Regions from separate parts of the Pseudomonas guariconensis genome, predicted to be linked through region 1. Evidence: riboswitches for the same ligand, from Rfam matches in the RefSeq annotation. Region 1 holds a riboswitch; each other region holds the start of a gene.

Region 1 (3,633 bases):
GCGATCGTTTCCAGGCACGGCTCTCCGCCGCTCAGGGCAAGGCGTACCTGAGCGTCCACCTCGTCCAGCAGGTTGCGCCGTTGATCGCGTGCGCCCAAGCGCCGGAGCACGTCCTGGACCAGAAACAGCAGATTGGCATCGCGCTCCGGCATGATCTGGTCCTTCAGGTCGGTCTTGGGTACCAGCATCGAATTACAATTGCGATCGAAATAGACAGGCGCGCCGAACGCCCGCTGATGGGCTTGCCCGTCTAGTGGGCGCGCGTGCTCGAAGCTGACTGCAAATGGCGCCCAGTCCTTGCCCAATACGTGGCGCATCAGGTTCAGCACCATGCCCATGGTCAATTCGGCATCCTGCCGGCGCTCCAGGATGGCGCTGTGCCGTACCTGATAATCGAAGCGATAGCACTCGCCGCAGTCGGCCAGCCGTATCAAGGTATCGTGCTGATGATAAGGAAACGCTGCCGCGAAATTGCGCAAGGCCTCCTCCAACGTACTGGAAAACAACCCGACATAGCCCAGCAGCCCCAAGGCTTGAGGCTGAAACTGCAGACCGTAATGCAAACCGAAATTGTCGCAGTGCGATTGGCGGGCTGCCTCCTCGAGCACCTGGCAGTAATTGGTGAGCGGCAGGCTGAGTGTGGGTTGGCGCAGGCTTTCAGGATTGACGCCGGCACGTCCCAGCACCAGGTCGATGTCACCCCCAACTTCCGTCACGAACCCCTCCAGCCCACTGGCAGCGGCCGACAGGACGCCGAGGTTGCCCGCGACTGGCGAAACGGTGCAGCAGTGCAGTGGAGAACTCATGGTCTATTCCAGTCCGAATTCGTAGATTCGGTAATGCAAATGCTGTGCCCTCGTATCGCCCTCTAAAACAGCCCCTTGCAGTCGAATAGCTTTCAGAGACCGCCCTGGGCTTGGGGCAATGGGTAACATCGCGTAACAATCAGTCACGCAAGAAAGCCGGCAAAGCCAGAACGCCCTGTTCGGTTGACTGACCCGTCCATTAATGCTCAGATGCGCCCCAGTTTCAGGTGTCCCCTGCCGCCGTGCCGGGGATTAAACGGGAAGCCGGTGCCTCGCCTTGCGCGATCAGTCCGGCGCTGCCCCCGCAACGGTAAGCGAGCGATGCATTCGATACACCACTGTGCCGCCGGCATGGGAAGGTGAATGCCTCAAGCCCCTCGCAAGCCCGGAGACCGGCCTGTCACCTCTGTTGGCAACACCCGCGGTGGGCGGGCGCGGGCCGTCTTGGGCAGGCCACTGTCCGCGATTTCCTTGCGCGCCGTCTCCAGTCGGGCTTCATTCACCCCCGGTACGGTTGGTCTGCATGTCATCCCCTACCCTACGTCTGGAAAGCGTGCACTGGGCTCCCTCGCCCGGCGGTCAACGCCTGCTCGACGACATCGACCTGCAAGTCCACCCCGGTGAATTCGTCGGCCTGATCGGCCCCAATGGCAGCGGCAAGACCAGCCTGTTGCGCTGCGCCTATCGCTTTACCCGACCCGATGGCGGGCGCGTGCTGCTGGAAAACGAAGACATCTGGCAACAGTCCCCACGCTGGGTCGCCCAGCGCGTGGCAGTGATGCTGCAGGAGTTCCCCGAAGATTTCGGCCTGAGTGTGCGCGACGTGGTCGCCATGGGCCGAACCCCGCACCAAGGTTGGTTCGACAGCCATGACGACCAGGCATTGATCGATGCCTGCCTGCAGCGACTAGGCCTGCATGCCCGAGCCGACCAGGGCTTTGCGCCGCTATCCGGCGGTGAGAAGCAACGTGTATTGCTGGCTCGGGCACTGGTGCAGCAACCGCGCTTGTTGATCCTGGACGAGCCGACCAATCATCTCGACCCACGTTACCAACTGGCCTTGCTCGAACACCTGCGTGGGACTGGTCTAGGCCTGTTGGCGAGTTTCCACGACCTGAACCTGGCCGCAGCCTTCTGCGATCGCCTGTATGTGCTCGATGCAGGTCGCATCGTCGCGCAAGGGACACCGGAGCAAGTGCTGACCGAGCACCGCCTGGCGCAAGTCTTTGGTGTTCGCGCCCTGGTCGATCGCCACCCATTGGCGCCCCACCCACGTATTACCTGGATCACCCCCGCATGAAGCGACGCCTGACTCATCTGGCCCTGCTCGCCGCCCTGCCCTTCGCAGCCTGGGCTGACAGTTACCCCGTCACCGTGCGCAGTTGCGAGCGCGACATCACCTTCACCCAAGCGCCCCAGCGGGCTGTGAGTCACGACATCAACCTCACCGGGATGCTGCTGGCACTGGGGCTGCGCGAGCGGATGGTCGGCTACAGCGGTGTCAGCGGTTGGAAGACCCTCGACCCGTCCCTGCGTGAGGCCTTGACCGGCCTTCCTGAACTTGCACCGCGCTATCCGTCGCCGGAGAACCTTCTTGATGCCCAGGCCGACTTTCTGTTCGCTGGCTGGGGTTACGGCATGAACGTGGGCGGCCCGCTGACGCCGCAGACCCTCGCACCGCTGGGCATCCCCGTGTATGAATTGAGCGAATCCTGCTCATGGATCATGCCCCGGCGCCAGGCAAGCCTGGAGGACCTGTACCAGGACCTGCTCAACCTGGGGCGCATCTTCGACGTTCAACCGCGGGCCAACGTGCTTGTCGAGCATCTGCAGCAGCGCGTTGCGCAGGTCCACGCGCAACTGGCCCCAGTGCAACACAAACCCCGCGTCTTTCTCTACGACAGCGGCGAAGACCGCCCCACCACTTCTGGCCGACTCGGCATGCCCCAGGCACTGTTTGAGGCCGCTGGTGCCGACAACGTAATGGCCGACGTGAATGCCAGCTGGACCCAGGTCAATTGGGAGAGCGTCGTGGCGCGGGATCCGGAAGTGATCGTCATCGTTGACTACGGGCCGACGAGTTGGGCGCAAAAACGCGATTTCCTGCTCAATCACCCCGCCTTGAGCGAGGTAAAGGCCATCCGCGAGCGCCGCTTCGTAGTGCTGTCGTACCTGCAGGTCACCCCATCGGTGGACAACGCAAGTGCCATCGAGCAATTGGCTGCGGCCCTGCATCCGCAACTGTTCGCCAAGGCAACGCACTGATGCCGGTTCGTAGCCCAGGGGGCTATCGCCTGCTGATGTCGCTGCTGCTGATCGGTGTGCTGTTCTCTTGCCTGCTGTCCCTGGGCTTTGGCGCGGCCCATGTGCCGCTGGCGAAGGTCACGGGCATCACGCTGTATCAGTTGGGTATGACCGATATGGGCGACTGGAGCCGGGGGCAGGCGCAAATCGTCTGGCAGATCCGCGCCCCACGGGTACTGCTCGGGGCCATGGTGGGGGCAGGCCTGGCCCTGGTTGGTGGTGCCTTGCAGGCCGTCACCCGCAATCCGTTGGCCGACCCGCACCTGCTGGGCGTCAGCTCTGGTGCGGTACTCGGAGCGGTGCTGGTGGTGCTTTTCTTCGGCACCTTTGCAGGCCCATTCAGCCTACCCCTGGCAGCCTTCGTCGGCGCCTTGGGCAGCATGTTGCTGGTCCTGGCAGTGGCTAGCCGGCGCGGTCGACTGGACAGCGACAGGCTACTGCTGGCCGGGGTGGCTGTGTCGTTCGTGGTCATGGCGCTGGCCAACCTGCTGCTGTACACCGGCGACCCTCATGCAGCCAGCTC
Region 2 (3,633 bases), 140 kb from region 1:
CTTTGAAGCTGACGGGGCGCGTGATGATGCGACCGTCCAGCTCCGGCAAGACAATGTGCATGGCAAGATCCCGCGCGCCCAGGCCCTGCTCATTGGATTCCCACGCCGGCTGGTTGTCCTGGGCGCAGATCGCCTGCAACACCGGGATGTCTCTGCGCAGCGGGCGCAGGTTGGGTTGCTCCGGACTGGACAAGGCAAAACCTGTGGTGTTGAGCACCACCTCGGCCTGGACTTCATCCAGCCAGGTCTCGACCTGGTCCAGGCAGGCCGCCTCCTTGAGGCTGGCCACGGCGATAGGCAGCGGATTGAGCCCTGCTGCCTGCAAGCGCTGGCAGAAAGTATCGATGAACGCTGTGTTGGCCGCTTGCAGGTGCGAGCGATAGAACAAGATGGGGGCCACAGGCCAGTCGGGCTGCCATTCGCAGTACCAGTCCTGCAACACGGCGCTGGGCTTGGCGGGGTGGTACACCGTGGTACGCGGCAAGGGTTGCGGCTCCTCCCAGGCGTAATCGCGCCCAAGCCACAGGCTGGCCAAGCAATTGAACAGATTCGCGGCATTGGCCTTGCCGCCCTGGCGCAGGTAATGCCAAAGGCGCTCGGCCTGATCGCCGGTCACGGTGCCCAACTGGGTCAACTCCGGGTCCGGGCGGTCGTCGCCGGGCACCAGGATCAACTGCACGCCCCGTGTGCTCAGCTCGACCAGTTGCTCGACACCATAGCGCCAGTACCCGACGCCACCATGCAAGGACAACAGGATCACCTTGGCATGGCGCAGCACCTGATCGATGTACAGGTCGACCGAGGCGTGATTCTGCACCTGCATGGGGTTGGCCAGTCGCAGGCTGGGGAAATCCTCCGGCAACTGCTCGGCGGTTTCGGCGAGCAGCGCCAGGTGCGAATCACCGCTGCAGAGGATCACCAGTTCGGCGGGGGTCTGGCCGAGATCGGCAATGCTGTCGTCCGGCACGAAGCCGCCGGGCTGGGTCCGCAGCAGGTGCATGGGTCAGGCGCCCAAGGCCTGGCGCAGGCGCGCTTCGAGCGCGGCAGCGTCCAGCGCCTGGCCGATCAGCACCAGGCGGGTGATACGCGGCTCGTCGGCGCGCCAGGCGCGGTCGAAGTGCTTGTCGAAACGGGTGCCCACCCCCTGGATCAGCAGGCGCATCGGCTTGCCGGGGATGGCAGCGAAGCCCTTGGCGCGCAAGATGCCGAATTCGACCACCAGTTGAGTCAGGGCATCGAGCAGCAGGCTTTCGTCCGCTTCTGGCAGGTCGATGGAAATGGAGTCGAAGGCATCGTGGTCGTGATCGTCATGATCATCGCCCTCGTGGTGTGCGTCATGGTGGGTACGGCGACCATCGATGTGCGCCTCGGCCTCGGCGCCTACGCCCAGCAGCACCTCCAACGGCAGGCGGCCGCTGCTGGCCTCGATCACCTTGACCGCCGGCGGCAGTTCTTCGCTGACTTCGGCACGCACCTTGGCCAGGCCTTGGGGATCGATCAGATCAGCCTTGTTCAGCACCACCAGGTCGGCGCTGGCCAGTTGGTCGGCAAACAGTTCGTGCAGAGGCGACTCATGATCAAGGTTGGGGTCGAGCTTGCGTTGAGCGTCCACTTGGTCCGGGTACGCCGCGAAGGTCCCTGCGGCCACGGCCGGGCTGTCGACCACGGTGATGACCGCATCGACGGTGCAAGCATTGCGGATTTCTGGCCACTGGAAGGCCTGCACCAACGGCTTGGGCAGGGCCAGGCCGCTGGTTTCGATGAGGATGTGGTCCAGGTCGCCGCGGCGGGCCACCAACTCGCGCATCACCGGGAAGAACTCTTCCTGCACGGTGCAGCACAGGCAACCGTTGGCCAGTTCGTAGACCCGGCCGCTGGCTTCTTCCTCGGTGCAGCCAATGCTGCACTGCTTGAGAATTTCGCCATCGATGCCCAGTTCACCGAATTCGTTGACGATCACCGCGATACGGCGCCCCTGGGCGTTGTCCAGCATGTGACGCAGCAAAGTGGTTTTGCCCGAGCCGAGAAAGCCAGTGACGATGGTGACGGGGAGCTTGGCCAGTGTTTTCATGTCGCGATGCCCTTGGCAGGATGGCGCGGGCATGCAGGACGAGTGCCGCGAGCCTTGCTGGCCGGGCCTGTTCGCCACCGGATCACCCCGCCCGGTTGAAAGTCGAAATCGTCTCGAGGCAGGTCTCCTGGCTTGCACCTTACCGGCCGTGCCGGTGGAACGACGCCTTCCCGCGCCTGGGCGCAGTGGCTGTGTCGATCCGGGTTGGTGCCTACAGTTGCGGGGGCAGCCGCGGCTTGAACCGCGTTCCCGTCTTAGCTCCGGCCAATGCCGGAGAACCTCGAATCGGCAAGGCTACGCAGTGGCCGGCAGGCGGTCAACCATGGCGCGTCAGTGTTTGCGGACAGCCCTTTGGAACAGTCGCCCTGGCCTGCGGGTGCGGGTTCGCCCACGAGGAACTCCTAGGTGTATTCCAAGCTCGACCTTTCACCACCTGGCCCGCTGAGGGCGCGGCCACCGCAACCTTGCAGATTGACGCCATGGCGCCCCCATGCTTTGCTTGCACCTTGCGTTCAGGTGCCCCCCAAGGGGTGAAACGGGAAATCGGTAACCAAGCCGATGCTGCCCCCGCAACGGTAAGCGAGCGAAGCATCTTGACCACTGTGCCGCGTCGTATGGCATGGGAAGGTGATGCTTTCCAGGAGCCCTGCTCCTCCTTGCAAGCCCGGAGACCGGCCTGACGTTAATAGAACACCCCGCGGTGGGCGGGCGCTGTCACCTCTTCTGGGTCAATCGTGCCCGGAACGACGCGCGTGTCCGCCGCCTATAAACAGCAGAGGAACGCACCATGCCGATCACCAGCACCAAACACAGCATCGCCACTCCCGTCAGCCTCAGCCAACGTGTCGTCATTGCCGTCGGTGCCAGCCTGCTGGGCCTGTGCCTGGTCTATTTCGCAGGTTTCTCGCACATCGAGGCGGTGCACAATGCCGCCCACGATACCCGCCACAGCGCCGCCTTCCCTTGCCATTGAGTACACCTGCATGATCAAGCGTATCGCCCGTACCGCAGGTTTCAGCGGGCTGCTCGCCGCTCTATTGCTGACCGTGCTGCAAAGTCTGTGGGTCAGCCCGTTGATTCTCCAGGCAGAAACTTTCGAGAGCGCTGTCCCCGAGCAACATGAGCACGACAGCCCCGTCGCAGCGCATTCCCATGACCCAGCGGCCTGGGCACCGGAGGATGGCTGGCAGCGTTTGCTCGCCACCACCGGCGGCAACCTCGTGGTGGCGGTCGGTTTCGCGCTGATCCTCGCCGCGCTGTACAGCCTGCGCGAGCCAAACCGAGTGATGACCGGCGCACTGTGGGGGCTGGCGGGTTTTGCTGTGTTCTGCCTGGCACCCACACTGGGGTTGCCACCGGAGCTGCCAGGCACAGCCGCCGCCGACCTGGGGCAACGCCAGAGCTGGTGGATCGGCACTGCAGCCGCCACGGCCGCGGGTCTTGCGCTGGTGGTGTTTACCCACCATTGGCTGCTCAAGGTGCTGGGCGTCGCTTTGCTGGTGGTGCCACACGTGATCGGCGCACCACAACCACCGGTGCATGAAAGTCTGGCACCGCAAGCA
Region 3 (3,633 bases), 1.4 Mb from region 1:
AAGGTGCCCTCCGGCAATTCCACCGCTTGCAGGGCAAGGGCAGCCAGGCGCTTTTGCATCACCGCTTCACCCGGCAGCAGACCCAGCAACTCGGCGCGCTCGCCTGCCACATCAGTCAGGGCGTCGAGCAAATAGAGCATGCCGCCGCATTCGGCCAGCAAAGGCTTGCCCTGGACGTGATGGGCGCGGATCGCCTCGCGCATCGGCGCGTTGCTGGCCAGGGCGTGGTGGTGCAGTTCGGGATAGCCGCCAGGCAGGTAAAGGCTGTCCACGGACGGCAACGCCTGATCGTGTACAGGAGAAAAAAACACCAACTCCGCACCCAGCGCACGCAGCAAATCGAGGTTGGCGCCATAGGTGAAGGCAAAGGCTTCATCCCGGGCCACGCCAATGCGCACACCCGCCATGCACGGCAGCGCCTGTGCAGTTGTGGGGGCGGCGAATACCACCGGGGGCGGCAAGGCGGCATCACAGCTTTCGCCCAGGGCCTGAGCAGCGGCGTCCAGGCGCAGGTCCAGATCGTTGAGTTCACTGGCCTGGACCAATCCCAGGTGACGGCTGGGCAGCTCGATGCCGCGCTCGCGGGACAGCCCGCCATACCAGCGCAAGCCTTCAGTGAGGCTGCCTTCGAGCAACTGTGCATGACGCAGGCTGCCGACCCGGTTGGCCAGCACGCCGGCAAAGGGCAGGTCGCGCTGGTAGTGCGCAAGGCCCAGGGCCAGGGCACCGAAGGTCTGCGCCATGGCTGTGCCATCGATCACCGCGAGCACTGGTACGCCGAAGTGGCGCGCAAGGTCCGCGCTCGATGGCGTGCCATCGAACAACCCCATGACCCCTTCGATCAGGATCAGGTCGGCATCGCCTGCCGCCTCCCAGAGCAGACGCCGACTCTCGTCAGCCCCGATCATCCACAGGTCGAGTTGGTACACCGGCGCGCCGCTGGCGCGCTCGAGGATCATCGGGTCGAGAAAATCTGGCCCGCACTTGAACACTCGGACCTTACGGCCAAGGTTGCGGTGCAGGCGCGCCAGGGCAGCGGTGACAGTAGTCTTGCCCTGGCCAGAAGCGGGTGCCGCGATCAGCACCGCCGGACAATACCGGGGCTGGCTCATAGCTCCACGCCCTTCTGGGCACGGATGCCAGCCTGGAAGGCGTGCTTGATCACGCCCATCTCGGTGACGGTGTCGGCCAGCTCGATCATTTCGGGCTTGGCGGCGCGGCCGGTGACGATCACGTGTTGCATCGGCGGGCGGGCCTGCAGATCCGACAGCACTTGGTCGAGGTCCAGGTAGCCGTGCTTGAGGGCGATGTTCAGCTCGTCCAGCACCACGAACTGTACCGAAGGGTCCTGCAACAGCTGGCGCGACACCGCCCAGGCGGCTTCGGCGGCGGCGATGTCACGTTGGCGATCCTGGGTCTCCCAGGTGAAGCCCTCTCCCATGACGTGGTAGCGCACCTGTTCGGGGAAGCGGCGGAAGAACAGCTCTTCGCCTGTGCTGTCACGGCCCTTGATGAACTGCACCACGCCGCACTGCATGCCATGCCCCATGGCGCGGGCGAGCATGCCGAAGGCCGAGCTGCTCTTGCCTTTGCCATTGCCGGTGAGCACCAGCAGCAGGCCGCATTCATTGGGGGCATTGGCGATGCGCTCGTCGATGATCGCCTTCTTGCGCTGCATGCGCGCCAGGTGGCGTTCGTCGCGTTCGGTGGATTCGCTCATCAGGATTCTCCGCAAGCTGTCGACGCGCACGGAAGGCGACGACAGGTCGATAGACAGGCAGACGGAGAACGCGCAGAGGCCGCGGCAGAAGGCCACGGTGCACCGCGCATCACCCTCCGTGATGCCGTTGGCAGTGACAGGCCGGTCTCCGGGCTCGTGAGCAGGGCCTTGGCCCATGGATCGCGCGCCTTCCCGGATACCTGTATCCAGTGGCCCTGCACGACCTTTGACTCACCTACCGTTGCGGGGGCAGCGCCGGATTCGCGCCTTGCTGGCGCCCACCGGCTTCCCAGTTTCACCCTGCCCAACCGAAGGCTGGCAGAGCACCTGAAACACGCCGCGAAGGTTAGAGGGTTGGGGCGGGAGCGTCAATGAAGCGCGCCCGAGGCAATGCTCGACTTCATGGCTTGTGCCGGACGTGCAGCAGTGATATCACATAGCCATCAGTGTTCGGCAATGCGATCGAAACTATAAGGAGAGCGCAGCATGCGAGGCCTGATCATCAACAACCAGAACCTGGAATTCCTGCGACCGGCCCTGGAAGGCTGGATCGAGTGCATCGACCGCTTCAACCAGGTACATGGCGATAGCGAGGCGCCCTACTGGCACGGCGCGGCCACCAACAGCGGACTGCTCGCAGCCGCCGCCTGGCAGGCCGAACAGGTCGCCTTGGCGCACTATCCCAGCAAGAAGCAACGCGACGAAGGCGAACGCGAAGGCCGCTGCGACCTGTCGATCAGCACCGCCGAGCAATCCGTTCATCTACATGTCAGCCAACGCTGGCCGCGCATCGCCCGCCTGGACCTGGCCACTGCCCTGCAGGAAACCGCCACTCTCGCCCGCCCGATCGCCTACCCCAGCCAGCTCAAGGCCGGCGCGTTGTTCGTCAGCCCCTGGAAGGCCGGGCAGCACGCCAGTCCCGAGGAGCTGCAAGACTTGGTCGACGACCTGCAAAAACACACAGCCTGCGCCATCGCCTGGCATTTCCCCTACGCCTACCGTTCGCTGCACAACGAACTGGGGCAGTATTTCCCTGGGGTGGCATTGTTGCTCAAGCAGGCGTAGGCAAGCCGATGAGCCCACGCGGAAGCCATCCGGCGGTCGCTAGGCCCATTCGCCTGGAGTGAACCTACCCCGACGCATCCGACTCTCAATTCTCACAAGCCAATGAGGATTGCGAGCATGGACAGGATGCGTATCGCGATGGTGTTGGCCCTGAGTGCCAGCCTAAGCGCCTGCGGCGAGTCCGCGCGCCTGGAGGTCAGCGACGGCTTCGGCCCCTCGCCTCGCCTGCCCGAGCCCAACAAGACCCTGATCCCGACCGTCAACATCGCCCCGGCGACCGGCTGGCCGGACGGCGCCACGCCGACGGCCGCCGCGGGCACCCGAGTGGTGGCCTTCGCCAGGGACCTCGATCACCCACGCTGGCTCTACGTACTGCCCAATGGCGATGTCTTGGTGGCCGAAACCAATGCCCCGCCCAAGCCCGAGGACGGCAAGGGCCTGCGCGGCTGGGTAATGGGCAAAGTCATGGAGCGTGCCGGTGCCGGGGTCCCCAGCGCCAATCGCATCACCCTGCTGCGCGATGCCGACCATGATGGTGTCGCCGAGGTGCGCAGTACGTTCATCGAAGGGCTCAACTCCCCCTTCGGCATGACCTTGGTAGGCAAGGACCTCTATGTGGCCGACACTGACCGGCTGTTGCGCTTTCACTACGAGGAAGGCGCGATGCAGATCCGCGCCGAAGGACGCCCGGTCACCGACCTGCCCGGCGGCCCGTTGAATCACCACTGGACCAAAAACGTCATCGCCAGCCCCGATGGCAAGAAGCTTTACGTTACCGTGGGTTCCAACAGCAATGTCGGCGAGAACGGCCTGGAAAAGGAACAAGGCCGCGCCGCGATCTGGGAGGT

The links. A riboswitch is a leader RNA that binds a small molecule or an ion and turns the genes downstream of it on or off. The one in region 1 is predicted to bind cobalamin.
Region 2: another riboswitch for cobalamin. It lies ahead of cobW (cobalamin biosynthesis protein CobW); the one in region 1 lies ahead of AB1N67_RS12095 (ABC transporter ATP-binding protein).
Region 3: another riboswitch for cobalamin. It lies ahead of cobO (cob(I)yrinic acid a,c-diamide adenosyltransferase); the one in region 1 lies ahead of AB1N67_RS12095 (ABC transporter ATP-binding protein).

What each region holds. Positions count from the first base shown of each region.
Region 1 covers NZ_CP162012.1:2,647,036-2,650,668, forward strand. The annotation lists gene AB1N67_RS12090 (AraC family transcriptional regulator) at 1-806, opposite strand, end outside; cobalamin riboswitch at 1,015-1,222, shown strand; gene AB1N67_RS12095 (ABC transporter ATP-binding protein) at 1,330-2,106, shown strand; gene AB1N67_RS12100 (ABC transporter substrate-binding protein) at 2,103-3,071, shown strand; gene AB1N67_RS12105 (iron ABC transporter permease) at 3,071-3,633, shown strand, end outside.
Region 2 covers NZ_CP162012.1:2,784,982-2,788,614, forward strand. The annotation lists gene cobN (cobaltochelatase subunit CobN) at 1-1,000, opposite strand, end outside; gene cobW (cobalamin biosynthesis protein CobW) at 1,004-2,071, opposite strand; cobalamin riboswitch at 2,171-2,369, opposite strand; cobalamin riboswitch at 2,569-2,766, shown strand; gene AB1N67_RS12780 (CbtB domain-containing protein) at 2,859-3,044, shown strand; gene AB1N67_RS12785 (CbtA family protein) at 3,055-3,633, shown strand, end outside.
Region 3 covers NZ_CP162012.1:4,037,980-4,041,612, forward strand. The annotation lists gene AB1N67_RS18725 (cobyrinate a,c-diamide synthase) at 1-1,112, opposite strand, end outside; gene cobO (cob(I)yrinic acid a,c-diamide adenosyltransferase) at 1,109-1,720, opposite strand; cobalamin riboswitch at 1,842-2,066, opposite strand; gene AB1N67_RS18735 (hypothetical protein) at 2,207-2,785, shown strand; gene AB1N67_RS18740 (sorbosone dehydrogenase family protein) at 2,903-3,633, shown strand, end outside.